One region of the Robertmurraya sp. FSL R5-0851 genome, then DNA from elsewhere that is predicted to be linked to it. Evidence: predicted binding sites of a transcription regulator. Region 1 holds the regulator's gene; each other region holds the start of a gene.
What was found. The regulator Rex, encoded in region 1, represses fermentation and respiration genes when NADH is low (regulators of the CRP and FNR family bind a similar motif). The targets are predictions, from matches to a motif close to TTGTGAAATATTTCACAA.
Positions count from the first base shown of each region.

Region 2: MKX65_RS02030 (DoxX family membrane protein) is a predicted target of Rex. The motif match lies at 2,335-2,352, and genes of this name have one in related genera.
Region 3: pflB (formate C-acetyltransferase) is a predicted target of Rex. The motif match lies at 2,542-2,559, and genes of this name have one in related genera.

Region 1 covers NZ_JBBOOE010000001.1:264,598-268,878, forward strand. The annotation lists gene MKX65_RS01480 (ABC-F family ATP-binding cassette domain-containing protein) at 1-1,340, opposite strand, end outside; gene moaC (cyclic pyranopterin monophosphate synthase MoaC) at 1,480-1,974, shown strand; gene MKX65_RS01490 (redox-sensing transcriptional repressor Rex) at 2,002-2,661, shown strand; gene MKX65_RS01495 (YdiK family protein) at 2,689-2,901, opposite strand; gene MKX65_RS01500 (CPBP family glutamic-type intramembrane protease) at 2,898-3,635, opposite strand; gene groES (co-chaperone GroES) at 3,938-4,222, shown strand.
Region 2 covers NZ_JBBOOE010000001.1:387,394-391,674, forward strand. The annotation lists gene MKX65_RS02020 (family 4 glycosyl hydrolase) at 1-505, shown strand, start outside; gene yidA (sugar-phosphatase) at 810-1,634, shown strand; gene MKX65_RS02030 (DoxX family membrane protein) at 1,702-2,211, opposite strand; partial or broken gene putP (sodium/proline symporter PutP) at 2,465-3,949, opposite strand.
Region 3 covers NZ_JBBOOE010000001.1:2,735,537-2,739,817, reverse strand. The annotation lists gene pflA (pyruvate formate-lyase-activating protein) at 1-179, opposite strand, end outside; gene pflB (formate C-acetyltransferase) at 242-2,467, opposite strand; gene MKX65_RS14020 (cupredoxin domain-containing protein) at 2,816-3,268, opposite strand; gene MKX65_RS14015 (D-alanyl-D-alanine carboxypeptidase family protein) at 3,504-4,281, shown strand, end outside.

The DNA.
Region 1 (4,281 bases):
GTGGAAACCGTTTTTAATACATCGTCGCCGGTAAATAAGAAATTCCCTAGTACCGTGCGGATTTCCTTTTCACTTTTCAGAGGGTATTCGTCCCAAAGCTCATTTAACACTCGCTTGTTTGAAGTAAGAGCTGCTTGTTCCTGGTCATAATAGCCAATGCTAACATTGGAGCCGTAATGAACTTGTCCTTCTAACGGTTGTAACGTACCTTGGATGGTTTTGAGTAAGGTTGATTTTCCAATCCCATTTGGTCCAACTAAGGCAACGGAATCTCCTCTAGTAATTCGGAGGGAAAGTTCCTCAGCTATTCGTTCATCATGATAACCAACTGCTAGGGAGTGGACATTTAACACTTCATTGCCACTTTGCTTTTCAATATCAAAACCGAAGGAGGCGGACTTTTCATCTCCAAGAGGTTTGTCCATAACTTGCATTCTCTCAAGCGTCTTCCTTCTACTTTGGGCTCGCTTGGTGGTCGATGCACGAGCAAGATTTTTTTGAATAAAGTCCTGTAGTTTGGCTATTTCATCTTGTTGTTTCTCGTATTGTTTGAGATCACGCTCGTAGTTTTCGGCTTTTTGTTCAAGATAAGAGCTGTAGTTTCCTGAGAATTTGCTGATTTGATTCCTAGAAATTTCGTACACTTGATTGACCACTTTGTCTAAAAAGTAGCGATCGTGGGATACGATTAAGATGGCACCTGAGTAGCCAGTAAGATATTGCTCTAGCCAAGACAACGTATCGATATCTAAATGGTTGGTAGGTTCGTCCAAGATAAGAATATCAGGCTTGGTTAATAACAACTTCGCAAGAGCTAAACGAGTTTTCTGGCCACCACTTAAGCTATCAATTTTCGTAGAGTAATCGAATGAGTGGAAGTTCAAGCCATGTAGGACAGAACGTATATCTGACTCGTACTGGTAGCCCCCATTCTCCTTAAACTCATTTTGGAGATGGTCATATTCCTTGATTGTTCGCTCGTACAAAGTAGCATCTTCAAATACGGTAGGATCAGCCATTTTTTCCTCAAGCTTACGAAGTTCCCGCTCTTGTTTCATGACATGTTCAAACACGGTAAGCATTTCTTCCCAAATGGATAATCCGGAAACAAGACCTGTGTTCTGAGCCAAGTACCCGATCGTTACATGTTTGGGCTTGATTAAATCACCTGATTCATAGGAAAGGTGACCGGCAATAATCTTGAGTAATGTAGATTTCCCGGCCCCGTTTCTACCTACTAAGGCAATACGGTCTCTTGTTTGAACTTCTAGTTTTATATTCGATAAAATAAGGTCAGCCCCATAAGACTTGGAAAGCTGGTTTACTTGTAGTAGTATCATTGATTTCACCTCTATACTTCTACGGTTAGTGTATCGCATTCAATACGGATGAGCAATGATATGAGTTGTGAACTATGTTACAATGTTTTCACACAAAATGAGGAAAATAGTGTATGATTTTGAAAGAGGTGTATAATAGATGTCAGAGTTCACTCATTTTAATAAAGAAGGCAGAGCAAAAATGGTAGATGTGAGTGATAAGCCCGAAACGGTACGGACGGCCATTGCCCACTCTAGTATCACAGTTAATCAAGAGATATATGATCGAATCACACATAACCAAATGAAAAAGGGGGATGTGTTAGCAGTCGCACAGGTTGCAGCTGTTATGGCTAGTAAAAAAACATGGGATATTATTCCAATGTGTCACCCTATTCCACTCACAGGTGTTGATATTTCTTTTGATTGGGAATCAGATAACAATTGCCATACTCTACATATTTCTGCTAGTGTAAAGACAAAAGGGAATACAGGTGTAGAAATGGAAGCGTTAACAGCTGCTTCTGTTTGCGCGCTTACCGTGTATGATATGTGTAAAGCAGTAGATAAAGGAATGGTTATCGGGAAAACATACCTGGTTGAAAAGACAGGTGGTAAAAACGGTGACTTTAAGAGAGAAGAGAGACTATATTAGTTAAAGGTAGAAGGTAGGGGAAGAACGATGAGTAATGAATCAATGAAAATCCCACAAGCAACGGCGAAAAGACTACCATTGTATTATCGCTTTTTAAATAGTTTACACTCATCAGGAAAGCAACGCGTTTCATCGGCTGAACTAAGTGAGGCGGTGAAGGTCGATTCTGCAACAATCCGAAGAGATTTTTCATACTTTGGAGCCTTAGGTAAAAAGGGATACGGTTACAATGTAAACTATTTATTATCCTTTTTCCGTAAAACACTCGACCAAGATGAATTAACGAAGGTTGCGTTAATTGGGGTCGGGAATCTTGGGACAGCATTTTTAAACTATAACTTCTTAAAGAATAATAATACCAAAATTGCGGTTGCATTTGATGTGATAGAAGAGAAGGTAGGCACAAAAATTGGTGAAGTGCCCGTCTACCATATGGATGATCTAGAAGAAGTTATTGAAAAAGAAGACATTCAGGTCGCGATATTAACGGTTCCAGCACCGGTTGCACAATCCATTACCGATCGAATGGTTCAAGGATCGGTGAGAGGCATTTTAAACTTTACCCCGGCCCGATTAACGGTTCCCTCATCCATCAGGGTTCACCATATTGATCTGGCTATTGAGTTACAGTCACTGGTGTACTTTTTAAAGCATTATTCAATGGATGAAGAAATGGTAGAAGAATAAACAGTAAGCCGCCCCTTAGTGGAGCGGCTATTTCTTTTGCTCTTTCTTGATCTCTTTAATTTTAAAATGTAAAAGAATCATCCGAATGCCTGAACCAATATCAAAGGTCGCTAGCAAGACAAGCAGGTAGGTGAAAAAGCCCCACTCTCCATTTTGCTGTAAGTCCTGTATGGCAAACACTGTGAACAGAGCACCTAAGATGATGTATATAATTCCTGAAAATAAAGGTGACTGTCTCATAAGAAGAATCCTCCAATAAAGCTTTGCATTTGTTCTGCTTGTTTGATTAATTTTTCTAAGTCTTCCTTAAATACGGATTGCACAAGAACAACGAACGTATTCATCGATACGTGAGCAACGATCGGAACGAGAATCCGATTGGTTTTTACATACAAATACGCAAAGGTGAATCCCATTGCGGAATAAAGTAGAGTGTGCTCCGGCTCCATATGGGCAAAAGAAAAAATAACGGAGCTAAGCAAGGCTGATAGAAAAAAGTTAAATCGCTTATAAAAAGCCCCAAAAATGATCTTACGAAAAACAATTTCTTCTAATATAGGACCAATCACTGAGCTCACGACAATCATAATAGGAAAGGACTCAATGATGCGTAGAATCTGTTGCGTATTTTCAGAACCAACATCAATACCAATCAAACGTTCAATATTTGCAGCAAAGGCTTGGGCAAATAGGGCAAGAAAGACACCTGTGATAGACCAAAGGATCGATCGACCTAAGCTGGCTCCGCTTCTTACTTCATTTGTGTTTACCATCTCATTACGCAACAACATCAGGACAATCACAAGTGTGAGCGAAAAGCTTATGACAAGCCAAGTGACCCCTGCGAACCCTTGAGAGTGATGGGTTTCAAAACCAATCAGTTCTAGTATCAGAGAGGTGATAGGGACACCAATAAAGCTTGAAAGCTGCATAGCAATATAAGCAATTAATATAATCCAATATTCACGTTTCAAAACAAGTCTCCTTTTCCATCCAATATAGTTATTCTACTCGTAAACATCAGGTTGTATCAAATAAGAAGAATTATCGTCCGTATTTTAGCATTATATGGATAGAATAGGTGGAAAAGTACATACTTAGTAAGGTTGTACAATTAACAAGTTATGGGGGGACTTTTACAAAAAATTTATAAAAAAAAGCGGTTTCTCGCTTGCAAAAAAGGTAGAGATTCATTAATATAATAGTTGTGTTAGCACTCTAGTTAAGTGAGTGCTAATAATAAAAATCTTTCATATATTTGAGGAGGTTGTTTCACTTGTTAAAGCCACTAGGTGATCGCATTGTAATTGAGCTAGTTGAAACGGAAGAAAAAACGGCAAGCGGTATTGTACTACCAGACTCTGCTAAAGAGAAGCCTCAAGAAGGCAAAGTAGTTGCTGTCGGCACTGGCCGCGTACTTGAAAGCGGTGAGCGTGTAGCTCTTGAAGTTTCTGTGGACGACCGCATTATCTTCTCAAAATACGCTGGCACAGAAGTGAAGTACGAAGGAAAAGAGTACTTAATTCTACGTGAAAACGATATTCTTGCTATTCTTGGATAAGAGTAGAGATTTTCTTATTTAAAAACTAAACGAAGACAGAATAGATTGAAAAAACTCGA
Region 2 (4,281 bases), 120 kb from region 1:
TAACGAAGGAACGCGTGCAGAAGTAGTAAAAGCTTTAGAAACAGAACTGTTTGAGTTATACAAAGACACGAATCTAGACATTAAGCCACCTCAATTAGAAAAGCGTGGCGGTGCTTATTATAGTGATGCTGCTTGTAGTTTAATCAATTCTATTTACAATGACAAAGGCGACATACAACCAGTTAATACTAGAAACAACGGAGCCATCCAAGGAATTCCTGATGATTCAGCTGTTGAAGTAAACTGTGTAATCACAAAAGACGGCCCTAAACCATTTGCAGTTGGAGAACTTCCTGTTGCTGTGAACGGATTGGTCCAACAAATTAAATCCTTTGAAAGAGTAAGCGCTGAAGCTGCGGTTACTGGGGATTACAAAACTGCTTTACTAGCTATGACTATTAACCCTCTGGTACCTGGAGATAAAGTAGCTAAAGAAATCTTAGATGAAATGCTAGAAGCACACAAAGAGCATTTACCACAATTCTTTACAAAAGTGGAAGCATAGGTTTTAAAGGGATAGTTCAAGAGCGGACTATCCCTTGTTTTATCATCTCAACTCATCCTTTTTATTCATTACTATAAAGAATAGAGGAATGTTCTGTTGTCCAATTTTAACGATCAATTCATCTTTTCAATTATCATTATTTCGTTAGGTTATCTATTAAAACGATGTAATATTATCAAAGAGAGTGATGGAGAAGCAATATCTAGAATTGTTTTTAATTTAACGATATTAATAAGTTTTGTTTTATTGTGGGGGATTGGAAATCTAATCTTGTAGATCAACAGCACTGGAGTGAAGGATTAACATGTATAAATTGCTAGCTATTGATATTGATAGAACCTTACTTAATGATCGAAAGGAGGTAACAAAGGAAGTAAATGAAGCAATCCAAGCAGCAAAACGAAAAGGAGTCAAAGTGGTTATTTGTACTGGAAGACCTATCGGTGGGGTGCATGAATTCATTGAAGAACTCGATCTTCATAACCAGTTTGTCATTACATTTAACGGGGCCCTTGTTCAGCATTCAGAAACAAAGGAAGTATTATCAGAAATATCATTGACACGTGAAGACTTATTGACACTCTACAAAGTCAGTCAGGAACTAGAGACATCCATGCATTTTTCTGATACGCAAAGAATATACACTCCGAATAAGGATATCAGTCCATATACCGTTTTAGAATCGTTTGTGAATAATGTGCCATTACATTATCGTGAAATGGAAGAAGTACCAACAGATATTTTAATTCCTAAAGTAATGTTTGCTGGAGATCCAGAACAATTAGATAAAACGATTGCTTCGATTCCTATAGAGCTTAAGGAAAAATATACGATGGTGAGAAGTACTCCTTACTTTTATGAAATCTTACATCCGAGTGTGAGTAAAGGAAATGCCGTAAAGCTCCTTGCTGAAAAATTAGGAATTGCTCGCGAAGAAGTCATCTGTATTGGAGACGGCGAGAATGATTTAACCATGATTGAATATGCAGGTTGCGGCGTAGCGATGGGGAATGCAGTATCCACCGTCAAAGAAATCGCACAGTTCCATACACATTCCAATAATGAACATGGAGTTGCCTATGCAATTGAACAATTAATTTTAAACAATAATGACGGGTATGTTAGTTAAACAACAAAAGACAAAACCTATTAAACATATATAATATAGGTTTTGTCTTTTCATTTATTAGTTTCGGTTAGGCTTTTTGTTGAAGAAGATCGGCGCCTTTTTTGAAAACCGTTTTGCGAAGGAAAGGGACCACATAGTAGTCTAAGCCGTAACGTCCTGCATTGAATCCGGCAGTAAGAATGATTACACCCATTAGTATGTCTGTAGGGTTATGAGATACGGTACCTGCTAACATGAAAGAGAAGTTCATGACTAAACCGAAGAACATCGCTACACTTGTAAAGCACCCAAGAATTAAGCCTAATCCTACTAAAAACTCGCCCCAAGGTACAAGGAAATTAAATAGATCCACGTTCGGTAGTGCCACACCTTCAAGGAAAGATACATACCAGCCATACACAATTCCATCTGGACCAGCGACAGGGTTTGCAATAGAACCTTTTAAAAATCCAGCAGCATCAAACCCGCCAGTTATTTTGCCCCAGCCTGCTGTCATCCAAGCGTAGCCGAGATACACACGTAATAGAGTAAGAAGAGCTGCAGAAATCTTGTTTTCTCTTAAAAATTGATTAAACATAAATGATTCCGCCTTTCAAAAAGGATTTAATTGATGATTACACTCATAATATACGATGTGACCATAGTAATAACCATAGGGAAAAACAATCGTTCACAGTTTGTTAAAAGCTTATTGACCGAAGTGTGAACTATGTCACTTTTATGAACAACAGGATTAGACAAGTTCTCTGGAAATAAGCCTGTATTTCCCAGGAAAAGAATATTTCCGACAAAAAAACAACCCATTCGCTGTCGAATGAGTTGTTTGAAAATTATTTCTCTTCTTTTAATAACGCGATACTTTCATTAAATTCTTTTTCAATTTGATCGTTTTGTTTAAATGTAAGGATGCTTACGATAATCGCAACGATTGCATTGAGGAGGAAGCCAGGAACAATTTCGTATAAGTCAAAAATTCCGCCCTCAGCTTGTTTCCATAGAATTACCGTAATGGCACCGGTGATAATACCTGAGATGGCTCCCCAGTTCGTCATCTTTTTCCAGAAGAGACTGAGAATAATAACAGGACCAAAGGACGCGCCAAAGCCTGCCCAAGCATAGGCAACAAGTGAAAGAATCGTATTGTCTTGATCTAGAGCTAATAAAAGGGCAACTACAGCCACGGTTAATACAGCTAATCTTCCCAATAATACATAATGCTTGTCGGAAGCTTCTTTCTTTAATAACACTTTGTACTAATCTTCAATAAGAGCACTTGAAGTTACAATGAGCTGAGATGAAATCGTGCTCATGATCGCGGCTAAGACCGCAGCTAATAGGAAACCGGCAATGATTGGATGGAACAAGTATTGTCCAAGTTCAATAAAGACGGCTTCTGGATTAGAAAGGGTTAACTCAGGATTCTTTTTAAAATACGCAATCCCAATCATCGCTGTAAGGATGGTTCCGAGTAGAGAGAAAATCATCCATGTCATCCCAATACGGCGGGCACTCTTTATTTCTTTAACCGTAGTGATGGCCATAAAGCGTACAATGATATGTGGCTGGCCAAAGTATCCTAATCCCCATGCCATAGCCGACACAACTCCGATGAAGCTAGCACCTTTTAATAAATCCAAGAAGTTTGGATTCACAAGTCGAACCGTTTCAAACGTTTCAGAAGGTCCACCTGTTGCAAATACCCCAATAATAGGGACAAAAATAAGTGCAAGGAGCATCATAAGTCCTTGAATAAAGTCGGTATAACTGACGGCCAAGAACCCACCAAATAAGGTGTAGGCAACTACAACAGCAGATACGATCAATAAACCGGTATGATAGCTAACACCGAAAGAGCTCTGGAAAAATATGCCCCCTGAGACCATTCCGGAAGAAACATAAAACGTAAAGAAAACGAGAATAACAAGACCAGACACGATTCGAAGCAGCATCGTTTGATCTTTAAATCGATTCTCTAAGTAACCAGGAATCGTAATCGAGTCGTTTGCCACTTGAGTATAAGAACGAAGTCTTGGAGCAACAAGAACCCAGTTAAGGTAGGCTCCAATGGTAAGTCCGATGGCAATCCAGGCATCGACCATGCCATTAACATAAATGGCTCCAGGTAACCCCATTAATAACCAACCACTCATGTCGGCGGCACCGGCACTTAGTGCGGTTACGGCAGGGCCTAGTGAGCGTCCGCCTAACATATAGTCCGTCAGATTACTAGTTTTTCTGTAAGAATACCAACCAATTAGTAGCATCCCCGCCATGTAGATGGCAATGGAGATCGCTTGGTAAAATTCATTCGACAAATAGGTTTCCTCCTTTATTATAGTAAAAGCATAATTATAAAAATATATGCAATATTCTATCATTGTTATGCGAACGAGACGATATTTTTTTAGCCGAAATAAATCGTGAAAGGGGTAACAATAAAGCTTTTCTCAGAAAGTATCTGATCAGTCTTTAGAATAATAATTCATTTGTTGAAAATAATTTAAAAAATTCAATCAAACGTTTGATTGAATTTTTTGAGCCTTCATTTTATAGGTTTAGGAGGAATTCTATCATCTTTAAGTTTTTTATCATTAATTTTTAACACTAGTGTTGCATAAATACTGACTGAATTTTCAGTTTTAAAGTT
Region 3 (4,281 bases), 2.5 Mb from region 1:
GTTTTTAAATCATCGATGATTTCGGAAACAGACATCTGTTTTCCAGTTCCGATTTCCCAAGTATCCGCATTATGACAAAATTGGCAACGAAGCAAGCAGCCTTGTGTAAATACGACATAGCGAATTCCAGGTCCGTCTACTGTTCCAAATGTTTCGATTGAATGAATGTTTCCGTTCATGATGAAAAACTCCTCTCATTTATCAGGTAGGGAGATGTTTGCAATCTCCCTACATCATTTTTTTATAGTGAACCATGGAATGTTCTGTTTATAACATCCATTTGTTGTTCTCTTGTTAACTTAATAAAGTTAACTGCGTAACCAGATACACGAATCGTTAATTGTGGATATTCTTCTGGGTGCTCCATAGCATCAAGCAATGTTTCACGATTAAATACGTTTACGTTTAAGTGATGTCCTTGCTTAATTGAATAACCATCAAGAATACTTACAAGATTCAGTTCACGGCTGTCGTCATCTTTCCCTAAGGCTTTTGGTACAATTGAGAAAGTATTTGAAATACCGTCTAATGAGTAAGCATAAGGAAGCTTAGCAACAGATGCAAGAGAAGCTAGAGTTCCTTTTGTATCACGACCATGCATCGGGTTTGCACCAGGAGCAAATGGCTCACCAGCGCGACGACCATCAGGTGTGTTACCTGTTTTCTTACCATACACCACGTTAGAAGTGATTGTTAAAATAGACATAGTAGTCATAGAGTTTCTATATGTTTCGTGTTTTTTAAGCTTTTTCATGAAACGCTCAACTAAATCAACAGCGATGCTGTCCACGCGATCATCATTGTTTCCGTATTTAGGGAAGTCGCCTTCTATTTCAAAGTCAACAGCAATACCGTTTTCGTCACGAACGGGACGAACTTGAGCGTATTTTATCGCACTTAATGAGTCAGCAACAACACTTAGTCCAGCAATACCTGTTGCCATAGTACGAAGAATGTTTGTATCGTGAAGAGCCATCTCAATTCTTTCATAGCTATACTTATCATGCATATAGTGGATGATGTTTAGTGTATTAATGTAAAGACCAGCTAACCAATCTATGGTAGAATCAAATTTCGCCATTACTTCTTCATAGTCTAGTACTTCAGAAGTGATAGGGGAGAACTCTGGAGCTACTTGAAGTTTATGTTTTTCGTCTTTACCACCATTGATCGCATATAGCAGTGCTTTTGCAAGGTTTGCACGAGCACCGAAGAACTGCATTTGCTTACCAATTTCCATTGCTGATACACAGCATGCAATTCCGTAATCATCGCCCCATTCTGGGCGCATAATATCGTCATTTTCATATTGAATTGAACTTGTTTCGATTGACATTTTCGCACAGAACTTTTTGAAGCCTTCAGGAAGGCGAGTAGACCAAAGTACTGTTAAGTTTGGTTCTGGTGCCGGTCCTAGATTAGTAAGAGTATGCAAGAAACGGAAAGAGTTTTTCGTTACTAATGCACGTCCGTCATTTGCTACACCACCGATTGACTCCGTTACCCACGTTGGGTCTCCACTAAATAGTTCGTTATAGTCAGGAGTACGAGCAAATTTTACAAGACGTAGCTTCATAACGAAGTGATCAACCAATTCTTGTGCCTCTTGCTCTGTAAGTACACCGTTTTCTAAATCTCTTTCAATATAAATATCTAAGAAAGTTGAAACGCGCCCTAGACTCATTGCAGCTCCGTTTTGTTCTTTAATTGCTGCCAAGTATCCAAAGTATAGCCATTGGAAAGCTTCTGTAGCTGTAGTAGCTGGTCTAGAAATATCAAATCCGTAGCTTGCAGCTAATTTTTTTAATTCGTTAAGGGCACGAACCTGCTCTGACAATTCTTCACGAAGCTGAATAACAGATTCCTTCATAACTGAAGTAGTACCAGCTAGATCCTTTTTCTTTTCTTGAATTAAGAAGTCTACACCATATAAAGCAATACGTCGGTAGTCACCGATAATACGGCCACGTCCGTATGCATCCGGTAAACCTGTAATGATACCAACCTTACGTGCCATTTTCATTTCATCGGTGTAAGCATCGAATACACCTTGGTTATGTGTTTTACGATAGTCAGTAAAGATTTTTTCAACATCCTTATTTAACTCAAAACCATAAGATTCACATGATTGTTGTGCCATACGAATTCCGCCAAATGGCTGTAGGGAGCGTTTGAACGGTTTGTCAGTTTGGACACCCACTACTTTTTCTAAATCTTGATTTAAGTAGCCTGCGCCATGAGAAACAATGGTAGATACGATTTCGGTATCCATATCAAGGACGCCACCGTTTTCTCTTTCTTGTTTTGTTAAATCCATTACTTGATCCCATAATTTTGTTGTTGCCTCAGTAGGGCCTGCAAGGAAGGAATCATTTCCTTCGTACGTTTTAAAGTTTCTTAGTATAAAGTCTCTAACGTTTACTTCTTTACTCCAAGTGCCTTCTGAAAAACCTTTCCACTGTTCCATTTGAGTCCACCTCTTAGTAAATGTTTATATAACAGATGATACAAATACATCATACTTGAAGTATAACAGATAATTAGTGAAATACATCACATAATCTAGGTGACATTTTGACAATGTTATGAACATTAGGTTTTTCAGAGGTTTGTTATGTGATGGAATAGTAAAAAAAGAAAACTGTACTATAATGATTTGATGAAAAATAAAATCTGTTATACAAAAAGTTATTTTTAATATCACTATTGTAACGTGAGAAATCTCTTCGTGGTCAATTAGGTTATGTAGATATTTTGACAGTTTGGTGGAACATAAAAAACGACTGTGCGTTTTACACACAATCGTCAACAAGTGTTAATTTACAACGATATAGGCTGTCATTGGTCCGTTTGAATCTGAATCATGGTGGGTTAAGCAAACCAATCGATAGACACCCTTCTTTTGAAACTGAAGATCTAGTTCAGTTTCTTCTCCTTGAAGAATTTTACCGCTAATGTCTGTGCCTTCAATAATAAATGGATGATTAGCACCGTTTATTCCCATAATCTTTAATTTTACCTTCTCACCCTTTTGTAGAAAGATGGTCCCCGGGTCAAAGCGATAGGCTTCAATTTCTTTTCCATCTTTAGTAGTCGCTTCAAACTCGCCAGTGACTAAATGAATTTCTCTCGTAGAATCATTTACTGATGTTTGAACGACTGCCTCGCTTCCCATGTTTAAATAAATCCAAAGGGAGGCGGAGAAAACCAAACCTAACAAAAGAAGTGAAAATATTAGAGAACGTTTTTTGACTACTAGAAACTGCATCGTACCCCTCCAAAAAATTTATTTCTACTAATTTATATGCATCAAGGTAATGGAAACTTGTCTATACTTTTTCTATGAATGTAAATTTACGACCTAAGTATCGGTTTTTCGTTATAAAGCACGAAATATTACCTAGTTTTTCAATTTCGTAACAAATGCATAATTTATACGCTTACATGCTAAATTTTTTGGTACAATCGAAAAAGACTGATTTCAAACAAGGTGTGTGCATACAGTGTTTAAAAAACTATCTTTTATTTTTCTAACTATCCTTGCATTAAGTTCAAATCAAGTGTTTGCTGACGAAATGGACGAGCTGTCCATTATAAGCGATTCGGTAATATTAATGGACTCACAATCCAATGCGGTCCTTTACTCAAAAAACGAGCATGAACGTATGTATCCTGCTAGTTTAACAAAAATTGCAACTGCCATTTACGCAATTCAATCTGCAAAAGTAGATGAAATAGTAAAAGTAAATAATGAGGCTATTGAAGTTGAGGGAACAAAAGTATATTTAAATGAGGGAGAAGAAGTTACACTAAAGAAATTAATTCAAGGGATGCTTATTAATTCAGGAAATGATGCAGCTGCAGCTATTGCCCTTCATATTGACGGCAGTATGGACACATACGAAAAACACATCAATGAATTTCTAAGAAATGAGGTTGGTGTTAAGGATACTCATTTCACGAACCCGCATGGACTTTTTGATGAAAACCACTATACAACAGCGTATGATTTAGGGCTAATCACGAATTACGCACTAAAGAATGAAACATTTAAAGAAATTTTCGGAACAAAAGATTTGGAATGGGATGGTCAATCATGGGATACAACCTTACTAACACATCATTTACTACTGAAGGGAGAAATTCCATTCGAAGGTATTACAGGTGGTAAGACGGGTTTTGTGAATGAATCAAGGCAAACGTTAGCAACAACTGCTTCTAATGGTCAACTTGGATTAACAGTCATTGGTTTAGGGGCAACGTATAAACGTGATATATATA